DNA from 3 places in the Bacillus hominis genome. Region 3 is predicted to be linked to each of the others. Evidence: riboswitches for the same ligand, from Rfam matches in the RefSeq annotation. Region 3 holds a riboswitch; each other region holds the start of a gene.
The links. Region 3 has a riboswitch for S-adenosylmethionine ahead of QUF93_RS03400 (MetQ/NlpA family ABC transporter substrate-binding protein). Riboswitches for the same ligand answer to the same signal wherever they lie in the genome.
Positions count from the first base shown of each region.

Region 1 (6,800 bases), 2.3 Mb from region 3:
AAAAAGCAAAAAAAGAAGAACGGTTGGCCAATACCAATACGGTTAAATATTTTATTCTTTTGTGTATTTTTATTATTTTCTGGAATTATAATCCAGTTAGGTAAAGTGCAAATTTTCGATGGAGAAACATATAAAAATGAAGTAGAGAAGAGGGAAAATGCAACAGTTAATCTTACAGTACCACGCGGGAAAATTTATGACCGTGAAGGCAATCCAGTTGTTGACAATAAGTCTTTACGTACGATTACATATACAAAGATGAAAGGTGTAAAAGCGGAAGAAGTGTTAAAAACTGCAAGACAACTTGCAGTAATAATTGAAATGCCGCAAGAAGATATTGATAAGTTAACTGAGACTGATAAAAAAGATTTTTGGATGCAATTAAATCCAAAACTTACTCAAAACTTAGTATCTAAAAAAGAAATAGATAAGTTTAGAGAAAAGGATATTACCGGAAAAGAGCTAGACAAAAAAATAGAAGAGTTAAAAAGAAAGCGTGTTACAGATAAAAATCTTCAAGAATTAACAGCTAATGATATAGAAGTGCTAGCTATTAAAAGTAAAATGACTTCAGGGTATCAAATGGCACCTCAAATTATAAAAAAAGATGTTAGTGAAAAGGAATATACTGTGATTAGTGAAAACTTAGCAAATCTCCCAGGTGTAGACGCATCAGTTGATTGGGAAAGGCTCTATGTAAATGATGGCTTATTCCGTTCAGTCCTTGGAAATGTTTCGAATGCTGATGAAGGACTACCACATGAACGATTAGATTATTATTTAGTGCGTGATTATAGCCGGAATGATCGGGTCGGGAAAAGTTACATCGAACAACAATACGAAGATGTGCTTCATGGTACGAAAAAAGAGGTAAGAAGTATTGCCGATAAACAAGGTAATACAATTAGAACGGAAACAGTTTCTGAAGGGAAAAGCGGCAAGAATTTAACTTTAACGATAGATATGGAATTACAGAAAAAAGTAGAAGAGAGCATAGAAAAAATATTAAAGGCCTATAAAGGTTCAGAATCGATGTTGGACCGTGCTTTCGTTGTAATGATAAATCCGAAAAACGGTCAAGTATTATCAATGGCAGGGAAAAAGTTAGTAGAAAAAGATGGGCAAACAGAAGTTGAAGATTACGCTTTAGGTACGATGACAAGTTCATATGAGCTTGGATCAACTGTTAAAGGTGCAACAGTATTAACTGGTTTCGAAACGAAAGCTATAACACCAGGTACTTACTTTTATGATGCGCCTATGAAGTTTAAAGGAACTAAGGAGAAAAAATCTTGGAAAGATTTCGGGAATATTGATGATCTAAGAGCTTTACAAGTTTCTTCTAACGTTTATATGTTTAATACAGCATTAAAAATTGCAGGTGTGGATTATGTTAGAAATAGTTCACTAGATATTAAACAAGAATACTTTGATAAAATGAGATATTATTTCAGGCAATTTGGTTTAGGTGTTCCAACGGGTATTGATTTACCGAATGAAACAGCTGGACAAATCGGGAGAAAAGATAATCAACCAGGTTTCTTATTAGATTTTTCTATTGGCCAGTACGATACGTATACACCACTTCAGCTTGCACAGTACATTTCTACTATTGCAAATGGTGGGTATCGTATGAAACCACAAATTATTCAAGAGATTAGAGAACAAACTGTGCAAAAAGATGAAATCGGTAAAGTCGTGCATTCAATAGAACCAGTTGTTTTAAATAGAGTGGATATGAAAGAAGATTATATAAATCAAGTAAAAGAAGGATTTAGAAGAGTATTCCAAGAAGGAGATGGAACAGGAGTAAGGGCGTTCCAAAAAGCACCATATAAACCAGCTGGTAAAACAGGGACAGCACAGACAGTATATGGTGGAGAAAGCGACATAGGTAGAAATGATAAAGGTGAACGAATAAAATGTTATAATTTAACATTAGCAGGATATGCGCCATATGATGATCCAGAAGTAGCATTTTCAGTTGTTGTGCCATGGGTTATAAATGACAAGTCGGGTATTAACTCTGATATTGGAAAAGATGTTTTAGATGCTTATTTCGAATTGAAAAATAAGCGATTAAATGGTGAGGCTACAAAAGTAGATAATTCAAAAGAGGATTAGAAAGCATGAAACGTCTCTAGTATTTAAATGGACTAGAGACGTTTTTAAATACACCCCCAAACTTATGGATGAATCAATTGTGATAGGTAAAGTAGAAATAGTTTATTAGCCATTTGACCAAATGAAAAGAATAAAGTAATTTAGTTCAAGAGTATTCTATTAAGTATTCACCTTTTATATATAAATGCATATATTGATAGCATAGGACAAGCAAAAAAGCTTGTACCTTACCTCACTGAACACTCCTTATCACAGCTAGGCATCTACTTTTGTAGATGCCTTTTTTTATGTTGATGCTTGATAATTATTTATCCTGCTATTTGGAGCAGTAAAATTCCCACCTCAAAATTTAGTGAATGCGAGGAAGTTAAGTGGGAGATCAATTGCTCGTAAAGTCCAATTGGTTCAATTAATAATCAGTGGGGTATGGACAAAACCGCTGCTGATTAAAGTTTCACTTTTAAATTGTTATTCGCAAATCGTACAGCTGTATTCGCATGTGTATAAGCAGTATCAAAAACAGGAACCGATAGATCACTTTGTGAAATGAGCAAGGGAATTTCTGTACAGCCAAGTAGTATTCCTTCAGCACCGTTTTTAATTAATGTATTTGTGATTTGTAATAGCTTTTCTTTTGATATTTCTGAAATAATCCCTCTACTGAGTTCTTGTAAAATGACATGATGGATGAAAGTTCTATCTTCTTCATTTGGGACAATTGACTCAATGTTGTAATTTGCTAGTCTTGATTTATAGAAGTCTTGTTCCATTGTTTGTTTTGTTCCCAAAAGTCCGATACGCTTAATATTATATTCTATCATTGTTTCAGCACTTACATCTCCAATATGGAGGAGTGGTATTGATATTGCCTTTTCTACTTCTTCAGCAAATAGATGTATAGTATTGGAACACATAAGTAAACATTCAGCTCCAGAGTTTTCTACCTTTTTGGCTACTGTGACTAATTCATTTTTTACTTGTTCATATTGATGGTCTTGTAATAATCTGGTTATCTCGCCAAAGTCCATACTATATAAAACAAGTTTTGCATTTTGATTATATTGAGTGAGAGTAAGTGTATTAATATGTTTATAGTATAACGATGTTGATTCCCAACTTAGTCCACCAATTAAGCCAATTACTTTCATCATGCATTCCTCCCGTAACAATTTTGAATTCATTATTCCATAATTCCGATAAGAATACAATGATTTAGATTAACTATTTATCGAAAAATAAAAATAGTAAGAAAAGTATTGAAATTATTTATTGTTAGTGCCATAATACAGATTACAAATACATACTTATCCAGAGAGGTAGAGGGAACGGCCCTATGAAGCCTCAGCAACCCCTATGTAATTACATAGGAAGGTGCTAATTCCGCTGAGGACACTATGTGTCTTTTGAAAGATAAGGGGATTCTTGTACGTGAAAGAAAATGACCTCTTATTTAAGAGGTCATTTTTTGTTGTATAGAAAGGAATTGTCGATGCATAATTCACTTTCAAAATAAATATAGAGTATTAAAAGTTGAATAATACGAGAGGGGAATTGTAATGAACAAATTAACGACAAAGCTAGTAGTAGCAATTGGAATTGGAGCAGCTTTATACGGAGTATTAGGGCTTTGGGGATTTTCTATCGCACCGAATACCTTTATTAAACCAGCACTGGCTATTTTAACAGTTTTTGGAGCGTTATTTGGCCCGGTAGCAGGACTTTTAATAGGACTAATCGGTCATACCGTTACAGATACGATTGCTGGTTGGGGTATTTGGTGGGGATGGGTTATTAGTTCAGGTATTATTGGTTTTGCAATGGGACTCATTCAAAAAAGAGTTGGTTTTAGTGTAAAACATGGAACGTATAATAACCGTGATATTTCTTATTTTGCAATTGCAGGATTAATTGGTATTGTCATAGCTATTATATTTGCTGGAGCATTCGATATTATTGTGATGGGAGAACCGTTTGACAAAATAGTTATACAAGTACTAGGCGCAACAATTGCAGACGTTATCGTATTTTTAGTTCTTGGCTTACCAATCACGATTGGTCTAGCGAAATCAAATAAGAAACATACACATTTAAAAATTGAAAAGTAGGGATGAATACATGCAACCAATTATTTCTTTTGAACAATTTACCTTTCAATATAGGCATGCCGCGCAGCCTACTTTAAAAGATATTACATTTCAAATATATCCTGGGGAAAAGGTACTTATCGCTGGACGAAGTGGTTCAGGGAAGTCAACATTAGCTCATTGTATAAATGGGTTAATCCCATTTTCTTACGAAGGAATAAGTACCGGTAACATTTTAATAGCTGGAAAGGATCCGAGAGAAGGTAGTGTTTTTGAACAGAGTAAACACGTAGGGACAATATTACAAGATCAAGATTCACAATTTATTGGTCTTACTGTCGAAGAGGATGTAGCATTTTCATTAGAAAACGATTGTGTAAATCAAATAGAAATGAAAAAGATTGTTACGGATTCTTTAAAAAAGGTAAGCATGCAGGAGTTTCATGCACAAAGTCCACATGAATTATCAGGAGGTCAAAAACAAACAGTCTCTCTTGCAGGTCTGCTAACGACAAATGCAGATATATTATTATTTGATGAACCGTTAGCTAACTTAGATCCAGCAAGTAGTTTGAATACTATAGAACTCATTAAAGATATTCATGAGAAATATAATAAAACAATTGTAATTATTGAACATCGAATAGAAGAAATTTTAAACCTTGATTTAGATAAAATTATTTTAATCGATGAAGGAGAAATTGTTGCGATGGGTTCACCGGATAGTATTCTAAATTCTAATATATTACCAAATATCGGACTAAGAGAACCTATTTATATAGAAGCTCTAAAGAAATTAAATTTTGACAGTAATAATGTTGGGGTATTTCCGATTGAAAATCTACGTAATGCAGGCGTTCATAACTTATTAAAGAACTGGATGCGGAAGCAAGTGTCATCTAAAAACACGTATATTAAAAAAGCCTTATGCAAGATAGAAAATTTATCATTTACGTACAATAACAAACATACAGTCTTAGAAGATATCAACCTTTCAATAGGAGAGGGAGAGATAATAGCCTTATTGGGTCATAATGGAGCAGGGAAATCGACATTAGCTCATACTCTTATAGGAATAAATAAAACAAAGAATGGGAGAATAACATTCGATGGAGAAAATATAAATTCTTGGTCTATTCGTAAACGCGGGGAAGTTATTTCTTACGTTATGCAAAACCCAAATCAAATGATTACACAGCCCACTGTTTTAGAAGAAGTTTCATTTTCATTAAAATTAAAACAAGTTTCTAAAGATGAGATTGAGAGTAGAGTCGAAAAAGCTTTAAGAATTTGTGGATTATACCCATTTCGTAACTGGCCAATTCAGGCATTAAGCTACGGACAAAAAAAGAGGCTTACTATTGCATCTGTACTTATAACAAACCCAAAACTTATTATATTAGATGAGCCGACAGCTGGACAAGATTATTACCATTACAAACAGTTTATGTCCTTTATTAGAAAACTGGCTGAAAAAGGCATATCCTTTATTATTATCACACACGATATGAATCTTGCTTTAGAATACGCAGATCGAGCGGTAGTTCTGCATGAAGGGAAAATCATTGCGGACAATACTGTATCCGCTGTATTAGGGGATCAAGGAACGTTACAAAGAGCTAATCTACGGGAGATTTCATTAATAAAACTAGCTAAATTAAGCGGAATTCCAACTCCAGAAAAGTTTGTGAAACTTTATATTGAGGCTAATAGGAGGGAGGAATATGCATAATACGTATTTTCATCGTATGGATGGTGCAATTAAATTATCTTTATTTATATTTTGTATGACACTTACTTTTTTATTTTTTGATTTTCGTGTATTGCTAATTTTATTTATTATTGGATGTATTGGCCTCTTAATTGCAAAAATTCAATTGCGTAAAATTATAGTTATTTTCAGCGTTATATTTACATTTAGTTTATTAAATTCCGTTATGATTCTTTTCATTACGCCCACCCATGGATCGGAATTAACGGGAACGTATACCTCTTTTTTTCATATAGGTTATGCAACAATTACATATGAAACTTTATTTTATGCAGCTACACTTTCATTGAAATATTTTACGTTATTACCATTTACACTTCTTTTTATTTATACAATTCATCCAAGTGAATTTGTAAGCAGCTTAAATAAATTTGCTGTTCCTTATAAAATTACATATGCAATAAATATTGCACTGCGTTATATACCAAGTATTCAATCCGAATATATTATCATTAGACACGCACAGGAAGCAAGAGGCGTACCTTTTGAAAAAGGAGAAGCGAGCTTGTGGATTCGTATGAAAAACCGTGTTTTAATTTTTTGGCCACTTATTATTCATTCATTAGAAAGGATTGATACTGTTTCAAATGCAATGGATTTAAGAGGGTTTGGAAAGAAGGATAAACGAACGTGGTACTATGCAAAAGACGCACAAAAGGAGGATTACATCACACTTTTTGTTGGTATTATCATTTTGATTATTGCAGTTTACTTAAAGATGAATGTATTCCAAAGTTTCTGGTACCCATTTTAAAGCACTCTCAATAGAGTGCTTTTACTAATTTTTATGAAGACATGCTCAAAAAAGGGAGATACACATA
Region 1 is NZ_JAUCFS010000005.1:2,457,205-2,464,004, reverse strand. Features, by position in the region: gene QUF93_RS15190 (peptidoglycan D,D-transpeptidase FtsI family protein) at 1-2,124, shown strand, start outside; gene QUF93_RS15185 (aspartate/glutamate racemase family protein) at 2,571-3,275, opposite strand; SAM riboswitch class I at 3,426-3,541, shown strand; gene QUF93_RS15180 (ECF-type riboflavin transporter substrate-binding protein) at 3,681-4,229, shown strand; gene QUF93_RS15175 (ABC transporter ATP-binding protein) at 4,240-5,940, shown strand; gene QUF93_RS15170 (energy-coupling factor transporter transmembrane component T family protein) at 5,933-6,733, shown strand.
Region 1: linked by a shared signal. The riboswitch ahead of QUF93_RS15180 (ECF-type riboflavin transporter substrate-binding protein) and the one ahead of QUF93_RS03400 (MetQ/NlpA family ABC transporter substrate-binding protein) in region 3 are both predicted to bind S-adenosylmethionine.

Region 2 (6,800 bases), 4.4 Mb from region 3:
TTGTCCCAGCGATGATAATCACTTATATCATCATCCCAGTAGCTGTTTCTTATATACTTTACATTGCTCTAAAAAAATCAGGTCGTATTCATTCTGGTGATATGACTGTACCGCAATCTTAATTTGAAAATCTCCTTAATAATAGATAAAAGCAGACTGAAGAAGCCACAGTCTGCTTTTTTGTTACGTTACATTTTATCCCGCTATTTGCCGGCAGTAAAACTCCCACCTCAAAATTCGGCTGGAGCAAAGAAGCGAGGTTGGAGATCAACTGCCCGTAAATGCCCGATTGGTGAAGGCTAATAATCAGTGGGGGATGAACAACTCCCCCACTGATTAAAGTTTCACTTTATGATTTTGTTTTACTGGAACACGTACGGTTTCTTTTGCTAATAACAGCTGAACGCCGAAGTATAATACGCTTGCAAGCGTCATTCCAGAAACGGCATCTACAAAAGCATGTTGCTTTGTAAATAGCGTTGATAAAATAATAAGCGTACCGAAGAAAGTAAGGATGTAATATTCAAAAGCATGCTGTTCTCTACGCTTAAAGGCAGCGAGCATAATTACAAATGTTGTAAGGACATGAATGCTCGGGAAACAGTTTACTGGTTGATCAATACTATAAATATAGCGGACTAGTTCGGAAAATACGTCTGTTCCAACGACTGTTGGACGTGGTACAGTTGTCTGCCAAAAATAATAAATAGAAAAACAAGCAAGTTTTCCAAGAATTACACTACTTAAAGTGACATAATATTGCTTTCGATCAGCAAAACAGTAATAAATAAGTGCGCCGTATAAGTATGGAAACCAAAGTAAATAAGGAATAATAAATGCTTTCACAAATGGAATCCAATCATCTACTACGGTTGTGACATCTACTGCGTGAACAATAGATTTATTTAATACATCGTAAAGGGGACTCACGAGTACGAGTAGAAGTATATAACTTAACGGAAGAAAAGATGAAAGTTTAAATTTCTTCATGATAAACTCCTATGTTTTAGTAATGTAAGTAAATTCAATTGATTATAATATAGAAACCAAAATTGGGCTATCGATTTTACTTACATTTTCTTGAATTCACCTTACATTTTTGTCACTTGACTTAAAAGAGGGGGAGGGTGCTTAATGAAGCGTTCACTTTATTTCTTAGTTTTTATATTGTTATGCCTAGTGAGTACTGGGTGTGCAAAGAATAATGAGGGAGAGACATTAGAATATAACGGGAGAGCACTCGTCATTGGAGTTGTTGGTGAAAAGCCGAAAGATACATTTAGAAATATAAAGTTTGAAAAAGTGAAGTTAGAAGAGATGCAGGAGAAATCAGCAAAAGTTGATGGTTTTCTAATAATGAAAGAGCACTTTCAAGAAGCTTCAAAAGAGCCGTATAAAGATTTATTTTCATCTTTAAAGAAACCAGTATTTTTTATCGGTTTACAAGATAAATCATATTCGATTTTTATCACAAAAAAAATAGAGTATAAAAGCGCACCAAAAGATATAAATGCTATGTATACGCAAGGTTTTGCGAATATTGGGAGTGGTGAAGGGCAACAGTGGGGAGTTGGTTTATCAAATGGCGGAAATACAGAAGAAAGTATTCATAATATGTATATCGTAGTATTTCAAACAATTGCAGATTATTTGAATAGATCATGAGAAGCCTTTATATAGAAGGCTTTTTATTTTTTTAAATAAACGTTTGTTTAAGGCATATGTTCGGTAGGGAAAATCGATGTTTTCGTAGAGAAACGGAGACAAATAGGGAATTAAATAAACGTTTGTTTAAGGTGTATGTTCGGTAGGAAAGAATCGATGCAGCTCAAGGACTACCATAGAAAACTAGGAAATTAATCAAACGTTTGTTTAAGAAGTATGTTCGGTAGAAAAGAATTGATGCAGCTCAAAGGTTCACATAGAAAAATAGAAAATTAATCAAACGTTTGTTTTAAGATATATGTTTGATGCAGTTGGAAAAGATTCTAAAAAAAATTATATATTTATTTTCCCTTGAAAATGGCGGAAAAATAAGAAAAATTCGCAGGATTATTAAAAATTATCACGAAATAAGTTAAAGTTTAGCGAATAATCGTTTGAAATAATAAAACGTTTTCTATATGATAAAGGTAAAGGTTAGTAAAAAAGTAGGTGAATTTATGACAGTAACATTTTATTCATATCCAAAGTGTGGCACATGTCAAAAAGCAAAGAAATGGTTTGAGGCAAACGATGTAGCATATGAGATGATTCATATTGTTGAAAATCCACCGTCAAAAGAAGATGTACGTAATTTACACGTGAAAAGTGAATTGCCATTAAAAAAATTCTTTAATACAAGTGGAATGCGTTACCGCGAACTTGGCCTAAAAGATAAGTTAAAGGATGCAAGCGAAGACGAAATGTACGAACTTTTAGCATCTGATGGCATGTTGATTAAACGTCCAATCGTAACAGATGGAACGATTGTAACACTTGGTTTTAACGAAGAGCAGTTTGAAAGTGTGTGGAAAAAGTACCAATAAGGTATTTTTACATAATTAATACATTCACTGGAGGTACAGTCATGAGCATTCCAAATAATTTACGTTACTCTGAAGAACACGAATGGGTAAAAACAGAAGGTAATGAAGTTGTTATCGGTATTACTCACTTTGCACAAGGTGAGCTAGGCGATATCGTATTCGTTGAACTTCCTGAAGTAGGTGCAACAATCCAAGCTGACGAGCCATTCGGAAGCGTAGAATCTGTTAAAACAGTTTCTGAATTATACGCACCTGTAAGTGGTAAAGTTGTAGCAGTAAACGAAGAATTAAGTGACCAACCAGAACTTGTTAACGAATCTCCATACGAGGGTGCATGGATGGTTAAAGTTGAACTTTCTGATGCAAGCCAAGTTGAGAAGTTATTAACTGCAGAAAAATATGCAGAAATGACAAACCAAGACTAATTATAGTCGACTGAAGGACAGCCTTTGTGCTGTCCTTTTTTATGTTGTGTTACATAATGAATTTGAAAGCACATATATATTAATTATCATATAGGAGAAGGTTTTTGAAAAACTTTTTTCGCCGAGGTTGCATGCTGATTGAGCCGGTTCCGCTTTTCATTGTCCAGCTCCACCTCCTAGCTCTTCATGTCTAAGAACCTTCCGCACGAGAAGACAAAAAGCGTCTTCTGTGCGAAAGAACCTTAGCCAACAGGGCTAAACAGTCGGTTCCGCTTTTCTTTTGCAAAAATAAACAGGAAACAACATGAAAATAACGAATATACTATATACTAAGTTAAAGGTTGTATAGTATATGGTGATCGGGTGATGACATATGATTTATGTGGAAAAAGTCATTATTGTAGAAGGTAAATCGGACAGAAGAAAGATTGAATCTATTATTCGTGAACCAGTGGAAATTGTTTGTACAAATGGTACAATTGGTTTGTCGAAAATGGATGAGCTCATTGATCAGTTTTTTGATAAGGATGTATATGTGCTAGTGGATGCTGATGATGCAGGGGAAAAGTTAAGGAAACAATTTCGAAAAGAATTTCCGCAAGCAGAGCATATTTATATTGATCGCTCGTATCGCGAGGTGGCGACTGCGCCTTCTTCACATTTAGCAAATGTATTATGGGGAGCTGACATTGACGTTTATACAGAATATTTACGGTAAGGAATGATAGAAGTGATTGATTGGACAGGTGCCGAAGCTGCAGCCCTAATAGAAAATGAAGAAAAAACAGTGCTATATGTATATACACCAATGTGTGGAACATGCCAATTAGCAAAGAAGATGTTAACGGTCGTCGAGATGACGATTGAAGATTTGGAAATTGGAATGTTAGATTTAAATTATGCCCCGCATTTAGCGAAAGAGTATGGAATAGAAAGCGTACCGTGTTTACTTATTTTTGAAAATGGGACACTGATGAAGAAAATATATGCATTTCATTCGGTTGAATATTTATATACGGAATTAAAGTAGGCGGCAAAGTTTTTGCCGCCTCGACATATTTCCCAAGAAATATGTCGACATGCGGGATGGGTACAGTATTTGTCGAGCGAAAGTAACAGGATTGCTCTTTAGTAAGAGGGAATGGTATGTAATAGAAAGTGATATGAAGGATGTGATTTAGGGTGGAATTATATTCTTTGCTACAATCATTTGTAAATTACGCTAATGGTCAATATCATTTAGAACCGCTTTTAAGGCAAGGAGAAAGAACTGTTAATTTTCGTTTTGGAGATGAATGCTGTTCATTACAAATTTCAAGGGATTATATTGAACTTTTGAAAGAGGAAAGAGGAACAGAACAAATCGTTTGTTTATGGGAAGAGGATGTAGAACGTTTGGTGAATGGAAATGTAAGGTTGCAGACGTTAATGAGCGATGGGCGTGTGCAATATTCGGGAACGTATCGAACGATGTTGTTAATTGAATCAATGTTTCATATATGTAAGCCGATGTCAGTGGGCGCTTAAAAGTCTGAAGTTTCTTTTTTTGCGAAAATTTCTGTTGACATGGTGTGTGGATATTGATACAATTCAATTCATAAAATATAGACAATTTAATAAATTTTAAATCAGACGAAAATTTAATCTGATTTCTCTTATCAAGAGAGGTGGAGGGACTGTGCCCTGTGAAGCCCGGCAACCGTCAACTTATGTTGAAATGGTGCCAATTCCTGCAAAGCAAATGCTTTGAGAGATGAGAGAGAGGGATAATGTTGTTATATACGCATATAAACCTTTCTGCTTCTCTAAAAGCGGAAAGGTTTTTTTGTTGTTTGAATGTGGAGGACATTCAAATAATAAGAGGAGCTATACGGATGGACTACACGCATCAAAAATAAAAAAATTGCGGAGTCTATCCAAACAAAAAAGGGGTGAACATCATGATTTTATTAGAAAATGTAAAGAAAATATATAAGGCAAAAAGCGGTGATGTCACTGCTGTAGATAACGCCAACTTACAAATAGAGAAAGGCGAAATATTTGGTGTTATCGGATATAGTGGCGCTGGGAAAAGTTCTTTAATTAGATTGTTTAATCAGTTAGAGAAACCAACGTCTGGTCAAATTACAATCGCAAATCGTGTAATTTCAGCAATTACAGGAAGTGAACTTCGTAAGGCAAGACAAGAAATCGGAATGATTTTTCAGCACTTCAACTTACTTTGGTCACGAACTGTACGCGAAAATATCGAATTCCCACTTGAAATTGCGGGTGTGGATAAGGCGAAGAGAAGAAAACGTGTTGATGAGTTAATTCATCTCGTTGGATTAGAAGGAAGAGGAGACGCATATCCATCTCAGTTAAGTGGTGGACAAAAGCAGCGCGTTGGGATTGCAAGAGCGTTAGCAAATAATCCACAAGTACTTTTATGTGATGAAGCAACGTCAGCTCTTGATCCAGAAACGACGGATCAAATTTTAGATTTACTACTCGATATTAATAAGCGTCTCGGTTTAACAATTGTATTGATTACACATGAGATGCACGTAATTCGAAAGATTTGTAATCGTGTTGCGGTAATGGAGAAAGGGAAAATCGTAGAAACAGGTCCAGTACTTGACGTATTCCGTAACCCGCAGCAGGACATTACAAAACGCTTCGTACAGCAATTAACGGATTCTGAAGATACAAATGAAACAATTGAAAGTTTAATTGAAAAATATCCAGATGGAAAAGTAATTCGCTTGCAGTTTGTCGGTGAGGCTGTAGAAAGACCAGTACTTCAAAGGTTAATGCAGCGCGGTGATATAGAAGTTAGCATTTTGCAAGGAAATATCGCACAAACAAATAACGGTTCTTACGGTAGTTTAGTCGTTCATTTAAATGGCGAAGAAACAGCGATCCAGCAAGCAATAGAAGGAATTCATCAAGATCAAGTAGAGCTGGAGGTGATTGCACATGGATAAGTTAATCGCAAATGTTGATTGGAATCAAATGCTAGAAGCGACTGGTGAAACGTTATATATGACGGCAATCGCAGCGCTTGCCACATTTGTTTTAGGACTTATTTTAGGACTATTACTCTTTATGACAGCGAAAGATAATTTATGGGAAAACAAAGCAATTAATACGGTGATTGGAGCGTTCGTAAACATTTTCCGTTCTATACCGTTCATCATTTTAATTATTTTATTAATTCCATTCACAAAGATTATTCTTGGAACAATTCTTGGAGCGAGTGCGGCATTGCCAGCTTTAATTATCGGAGCGGCACCATTTTATGCAAGAATGGTTGAAATCGCACTTCGTGAAATTGATAAAGGTGTAATTGAAGCTTCAAAAGCAATGGGAGCAAAAACAAGCACAATTATTTTGAAAGTGTTAATTCCAGAATCGTTACCAGCGTTAGTATCTGGTATTACGGTCACGACAATTGCTTTAGTAGGCTATACAGCAATGGCAGGAGTTGTTGGTGCTGGCGGTCTTGGAACACTTGCTTATTTAGAAGGATTCCAGCGAGGAAATAATGATGTAACAATCGTTGCGACAATTTGTGTATTACTAGTTGTATTTTTAATTCAGTGGATTGGTGATAGTTTAACGACTCGAATAGATAAAAGATAATGAAAAACGGGAGGGTATTTCAAATGAAAAAATTATTACTTACAGCACTTATTTCAACTTCAATTTTTGGGTTAGCTGCTTGTGGCGCGAAAGATAAAGAGGAAAATAAACTTGTTGTTGGTGCTTCTAACGTACCGCACGCTGAAATTTTAGAAAAGGCAAAACCGTTACTTGAGAAAAAAGGAATTGAATTAGAAGTGAAAAAATTCCAAGATTACGTGTT
Region 2 is NZ_JAUCFS010000005.1:4,548,524-4,555,323, reverse strand. Features, by position in the region: gene QUF93_RS26375 (PTS sugar transporter subunit IIC) at 1-122, shown strand, start outside; gene QUF93_RS26370 (phosphatase PAP2 family protein) at 337-990, opposite strand; gene QUF93_RS26365 (hypothetical protein) at 1,135-1,665, shown strand; gene QUF93_RS26360 (arsenate reductase family protein) at 2,163-2,528, shown strand; gene gcvH (glycine cleavage system protein GcvH) at 2,570-2,953, shown strand; gene QUF93_RS26350 (toprim domain-containing protein) at 3,327-3,671, shown strand; gene QUF93_RS26345 (thioredoxin family protein) at 3,675-3,983, shown strand; gene QUF93_RS26340 (hypothetical protein) at 4,136-4,480, shown strand; SAM riboswitch class I at 4,606-4,713, shown strand; gene QUF93_RS26335 (methionine ABC transporter ATP-binding protein) at 4,894-5,919, shown strand; gene QUF93_RS26330 (methionine ABC transporter permease) at 5,912-6,577, shown strand; gene metQ (methionine ABC transporter substrate-binding lipoprotein MetQ) at 6,601-6,800, shown strand, end outside.
Region 2: linked by a shared signal. The riboswitch ahead of QUF93_RS26335 (methionine ABC transporter ATP-binding protein) and the one ahead of QUF93_RS03400 (MetQ/NlpA family ABC transporter substrate-binding protein) in region 3 are both predicted to bind S-adenosylmethionine.

Region 3 (6,800 bases):
ACCTAATTCTTGACTGTTATTAATACCGGATTGTTCTTTTAACATTTTTTTATCGCCCATGTTATTAGCGGTAGCTTTATCTTGGTAGAAAGTTTTATCTGCTGCAACCTTTTCAGCGCCTTGAGCGTTTAAACTTAATGAAAAGTTTCCAGGGCTTCCGATTGGGGCATCAAATTTCCCTTTATTAGCTTGTGCAGTTGGAACTGTGACTGAGACTGTTGAGAGACTTGAAATTTTCGCTAAATCATCTTTTCCAAACGGATAAGCGATATAACCAGAAATAGTTTCTCCTGCTTTTACTAAGTAATCATTCGTTGGAGCAAGCTTAGTTGGTAGCTGATCTTCTTTTGGAATTAAATCTTTATAGTTACTATATACTTTCTGCGCACCAGTAAACGACATGTCCAATGCTGGCATATAATAGATATCTTTAGCTGAACTATTTTTTACGCTATAGTTCACAAGAATAACCCCGCCCTCTGTTTGACGGTTAAATGGAATGTTGAAGTCTGTATGGAAGCCATTTAATTCAACTAATGTATAACTATTCATTGATACTGAAATATCTTCAGCTTTATGTACTTGTGGTTCCTTATTTTCAAAAAGAACTTTTGTTTTACCACCTGTTTCTTTTTCCATATAGGAAATCAGCTTGGAATAATCGCTTGAGCTAGTAGCTGTAGCTTCAGTTTTTTTATCTTCTGATTTTTTTTCTTCAGGTTTATTTTCTTTCGCTGTATCCGTTTTTTCTGTTTTGCTTTCTTTGCTTGCAGTTTCTTTTTGTTCTTTATTTGTCGTATCGCTTTGACCGCAGCCAGTTATTACAAAAGCTGCTACAATTATTGTAGAAAATAAAGAAAGTAATTTTTTTGACATGTTTCTTCCCCCTATTTGTTTAAAACTAAACTCTCACATTAGCCCCACGTTTTATTATAAGAAGGTTAGTCAATATTTACCAGTATTTTTTCTGATTATTTTTATTATTTGGATATTATAATATAATAAAGTTAATAGAAGTTCATCATGGAATATCGGTTTTTATTTTTTTATCATTTGAAATATTACATCATATTGGTATGATAGAAACAGAGATATATGGAAAGGGGACAAAGACTCGATATGTGGATGAACTTGTAATGATTAGAATTTAGATAGATGAATTTTTCTCTCATAAGTGAGGGGTTATTTAGCTATCTGTAAATCATTCAAGGACTGCATATTTGGCCTGTACATCCCTTTTGTAAGGATAGATGCCTATTTTATGTATCTGTCTTTTTTGACGGGAAAGTTTATATCTCTTATATAAAATATGCGGCCTTTAATTTGGAGGAGTATATGATGAATCAATTAAAAAATAAAGTAGCAGTTGTTACAGGTGTTAGTCGTCTAGATGGTATAGGGGCAGCTATTTGTAAAGAATTAGCTGGGGCCGGATACGATATATTTTTTACGTATTGGATGAATTATGATAAAGAGATGCCTTGGGGCGTTGATCAAAATGAACAAATACAATTAAAAGAAGAGCTGTTACAAAACGGTGTTAAAGTATCAAGTACGGAGTTAGATTTAACTCGGAATGATGCATCAAAGCAGCTTATAAATAAAGTTACTGAACAATTAGGGTACCCCCATATATTAATTAATAATGCAGCGTATTCTACGAATAATGATTTCTCTAATTTGACTGCCGAAGAGTTGGATAAGCATTACATGGTAAATGTTCGTGGGACTACATTGTTAAGTAGTGAGTTTGCACGTGGATTCAAGAAGAAGTCCGGTGGTAGAATCGTTAATATTACTTCGGGACAATTTAAAGGGCCTATGGCCGGGGAGTTAGCGTATGCAACAACGAAGGGAGCTATTGATGCTCTTACTAGTACGTTGTCAGCAGAAGTGGCCCATTTAGGAATAACGGTGAATGCAATTAATCCAGGTCCAACCGATACAGGGTGGATGACTGAAGAGATAAAACAAGGATTAAGACCGATGTTTCCTTTTGGTAGAATTGGTGAGCCAAAGGATGCAGCAAGGCTAATTAAGTTTTTAGTAAGTGAAGAAGCAGAGTGGATTACTGGGCAAGTTATTCATTCAGAAGGTGGATTTAAAAGATAAAGTGAAACTTTAATCAGTGGGGGTCTTACTGCCCACAAATAGCGGGATAAAAAGAAGGTATCTCACCCTGGTGAGATACCTTCTTTTTTAATCTTTCTTCAATCTTCGTGCAACACCATTTCCTAAAGACTGCAATCCTTGAACGAGGATAATTAAAATAAAGACTGTTGCATACATCACTTCAGGTTCGTAGCGTAAGTGCCCGAAGCGATATGCCAAGTCCCCTAGCCCGCCAGCACCTACAAGTCCGGCCATTGCTGTTGCACCAATTAAGCCAATTGTTGCGATTGTTAATCCGAGTACAAGAGAAGGGCGAGCTTCTTTAACCATGACGTGCCAAATAATTTTTATAGTAGAGACTCCCATTGCTTGATATGCTTCAATGACGCCGCGATCTACTTCTAATAAAGCAGTTTCCATTAAACGTGCGATGTAAGGGGCTGTGAATACGACAAGTGGTACGATAACACCTTGCACACCAATGGATGTTCCCATTAGAAACTTTGTAAAAGGTAAAATGAAGAATAATAGAATGATAAATGGAAGAGAGCGAATGATATTGATAACTGTATTAAGAATAGGATAGATAATTTTATTTTCTCGCTGTCCACCAGGTCTCGTTAAAACAAGTGTGACACCAAGTGGCAATGCAATAAGGATAGAGATAAGTAGTGAAATAGATGTCATTTGAAATGTTTGAATGGTTGCTTCCCATATTACGTTACCCCATTCATCCAAAAAGGACTTGTTTCCCATAATCAGTTCTACCTCCTTCTACGATGATCCCTTGCTCTTGTAAAAATGATAAAGCACGGTGTACTTCATTTTCTTCACCTTGCATATGAACGACAAGTTTCCCATATGCTTCATGTTTTAGCTGTGTAATATTACCGGATAGAATGTTCGGATATACTTGGAAACGTTTTGTAGCGACAGCTAATGCCGGTTCCCCTGAAGGGGTCCCTATAAATGAAAGTGTTACGATCTCACCAGTGCTTTGTAGCGCTTTCTGTACTTCTTCTGGAATCTTCGCTGCGAATGCGCTATTTACAAATTTTTTCGTTGTTACATGTTGTGGGTTTGTGAAAATATCTTTCACAGTCCCGCTTTCGACTACTGCTCCATGTTCCATAACGGCAACTTGATCACATATACGCTGGATGACGTTCATTTCGTGTGTAATTAGTAAAATCGTAATCCCGATTTCTTCATTAATCTTTAATAATAAATCAAGAATAGAATCGGTCGTTTCCGGATCTAATGCGCTCGTTGCTTCATCACTTAATAAAACTTCAGGCTCATGAGATAGTGCGCGAGCGATCGCTACACGTTGTTTTTGACCACCAGATAATTCACTTGGATAGGCATCTTTTTTATTAAAGAGATCAACAATGCGTAAATACTTTTCTACCCTTTTTTCAATTTCATTTTTGGGCAGACCAGATAGACGTAAGGGGAGTGCGATGTTTTCATAAACGGTAATGGTTTTAAGTAAATTGAAGCCTTGAAAAATCATGCCGATTTTTTGCCTCGCTTTTGCAAGTTCTTTTGTCGATAAGGTTGTTAAGTCTTGATCGTTTACAATGATATTTCCTGTCGTTGGTTTTTCTAATAAATTTACACAGCGAATTAATGTACTTTTACCAGCACCGCTATATCCAATGATTCCAAATACCGCGCCCTTTTCTACTTTAAGAGAAGTAGATTTAAGAGCCTCAACATTCCCTTTTTTTGTTGTAAATACTTTGGAGACGTTTTTTAATTCAATCATTATAGTCAGCTCCTACCAAGACGGTAAAACAGAACCATCGAATTTTTTCTCAATGAAATCTTTTACTTCTTTAGATTGATAAGCTTTCTTTAATTTATTTACAACTGCATCATCTTTGTTCTCTGTGCGAACAACAACCCAGTTCACATATGGTGAATCTTTTCCTTCGCGGAAAATAGAATCTTTCGCTGGACTTAATTTTGCACCTAATGCGAAGTTCGTGTTAATTGCGGCTGCTTTCACTTCACTTAGCTGCGTTGGTAATTGAGATGCCTCTAATTCAACAATCTTTAAGTTTTTTGGATTTTCAATTACATCTTTTGCAGTCGCTTTTTCTGTAGCCTTTGGATCAACTTTTAAAACGCCTGCTTTTTCAAAGAGCTTTAAAGCGCGAAGTTCATTTGTTGGATCGTTTGGGACAGCAATTGCGTCGCCATCTTTTAAGTCTTTTACATCTTTTATGTCTTTAGAATATACGCCCATAGGGAATGTTACTGTTGAAAATACTTCAGTTAATTTCATGTTTCGTTCGGCTTTAAATACATCTAAATAAGATTTAGTTTGATAGCTATTTACATCAAGGCTTTTTTCATCTAAAGATACGTTCGGTGCTACGTAATCATTAAATACTTTTACATCAATTTCGAGCCCATCTTTTGCTGCAACTTCTTTCACCTTCTCAAAAATTTGTTCATGAGGTCCGCCTGTTACACCAACGGTAATCTTTTTCTCATCTAATGCTTTTACCTCTTTATCAGAATTAGCACCACATGCACCTAACAATAATACAGCTCCACTTACAATACTTAATAATACCTTTTTCATCTATAATTCCCCCTTAATATACGTTTCAAAATAAAAAGCACCTCTCAAAAATAAGAGAGGTGCCGAATAGACGAAATAGGTTCCTCTCTTATCTTCCAAAACGAAAATCGTTCTGCAGGAATTAGCACCTTAGCTTATACGTTATAAGCTCGGTTGCCGGGCATCATCGGGCCAGTCCCTCCGCCACTCTTGATAAGAGTATGTGTATGTAGTTTTTAAATATGGTACTAATAGTAAATCTTACAAAAAGAATTGTCAACATTATTTTCTGAATATATTTTATTTTAAGGTAATGGAAATATTACCTTTTTTATGTCCTATCTCTACGTACGTATGAGCCTCTGAAATTTCTTCTAACGGGTAAGTTCTATCAATAACAGGCTTTAGATTTTCTGTTTCAGTTAGTTTTTTTAGTAGAAACATATCTTCTTTACTTACTTTTGCCATCATTCCATTGACTGACACGTATTTACCGTTAGCGGTTAATGCTTTCTTGCAATGAGATTTTTTAATTTTTCCAACTGCATCAAATATAATATCGTAGCGTTCATCTCGCTTTGTAAAATCTTCTTTCGTATAATCAATTACGTGATTAGCCCCTAAAGATTGTACTAGTTCAAAATTTGAATTACTACAAACAGCCGTAACGGTCGCTCCGAAATATTTAGCAAGTTGTACGGCAGCTGTTCCTACGGATCCAGATGCGCCGTATATGAGCACTTGTTGCCCTCTTTTTATACGGGCCTTTCTTAGGAAGTGTAATGCCGAAGTTCCGCCAAAAGGAATAACTGCAGCTTCTTCATACGTCACATTGGTAGGTTTTAATGCTACTAATCCACTTTCATGTACACATGTATATTCTGCATAACCACCAACATTAAGCTCTGTTAATGCAAAAACTTGGTCTCCTTTTTTAAATAGAGTTACATCCGTTCCTACTTCTTCAATTTCCCCGGATAATTCTACGCCGAGTATAGGTTTTCTCGGTTTTCTGAAACCTAATATGATCCGCATAGGAACCCAAAATAAGAGTGGGCTATTAAAGCCCCGTATTCTACAATCTCCAGTCGTTACACTTGTTGCGTGAATTTTCACTAATACTTCATTTTTTTTAGGTGTAGGTTTTTTTACATGTTGGAGCTTGAGAACATTAGGTGGTCCGTACTTTGTGCAAATAATCGCTTTCATAATGACCTCCTGAATTTAGTTGTTTTCTTTACATCATATTTAAGTGTTTCTTGAAACATGTTGTTATGAGAGGAATAAAATTAGATAGAAATATTTAAAAATATATGGATTTAAAAGGAAAATAGATGATATCCTTTTGGAAAGGAGGGGGAATTATGAAAAAACTTATTTTAACTTCTAGTTTAGTCCTTGCAGTTATTTTAGGTGCAGGGTGTAGTAATGAGAAAACAACAAAAACTGATGAACCGAAAAAAGAATCGGTACAAAAAGAAAAGGAATTAGCAGCGAAGGATGTTTTCAAGAAAGCGAATGAAGCTTTTAAAAACGAGGAAAATGTAACGATGACATATGATGTAGGGATAAAAGCTGAAGGAACAGAGATGAATATTCTAAAGGCTAAAATGCAATTAGAGCCAAAGAAAAAGAATTCTCGCTCTGAAATGAATGTTTCTGGTACAGATGTTGTAGTCTATGCTGTGGACGGTAAAGTTGCTGGTCAGGTGAAAAATCCTAATACAGGAGAAGTTATATCTGTACCGGAGGAGCAATTAAATGCTAGCGGAATGAAAGCAACTCAAGATATTGTAGATAATTTAGAAGTGCCAGCAGTAGTTTTAGATAAAATGAAGATGGAGAAAAGCGGAGACAAATATAAACTGAAGTTCATATTAAAAGGGCAAGAAACAGAGAGTATGTTAGCTAGCATGGATGAAACGCAGAAGAAAATGCTACAAGCACAAAACGCAAAGATAGAAGAAGTGGATGCAGAATATATCATTACAAAAGATTTTAAATATGAATCAGCGAAGATAGATATGATTATGAGTAGTAATGGTGAGGATAAGGCACACATTATTACGAATGCAAAATATACATCGTACGAAAAGTTTGAGCCAATACAATT
Region 3 is NZ_JAUCFS010000005.1:168,858-175,657, forward strand. Features, by position in the region: gene QUF93_RS03380 (DUF5068 domain-containing protein) at 1-876, opposite strand, end outside; gene QUF93_RS03385 (SDR family oxidoreductase) at 1,336-2,112, shown strand; gene QUF93_RS03390 (methionine ABC transporter permease) at 2,200-2,868, opposite strand; gene QUF93_RS03395 (methionine ABC transporter ATP-binding protein) at 2,843-3,883, opposite strand; gene QUF93_RS03400 (MetQ/NlpA family ABC transporter substrate-binding protein) at 3,896-4,708, opposite strand; SAM riboswitch class I at 4,794-4,907, opposite strand; gene QUF93_RS03405 (NAD(P)-dependent alcohol dehydrogenase) at 4,988-5,896, opposite strand; gene QUF93_RS03410 (hypothetical protein) at 6,052-6,800, shown strand, end outside.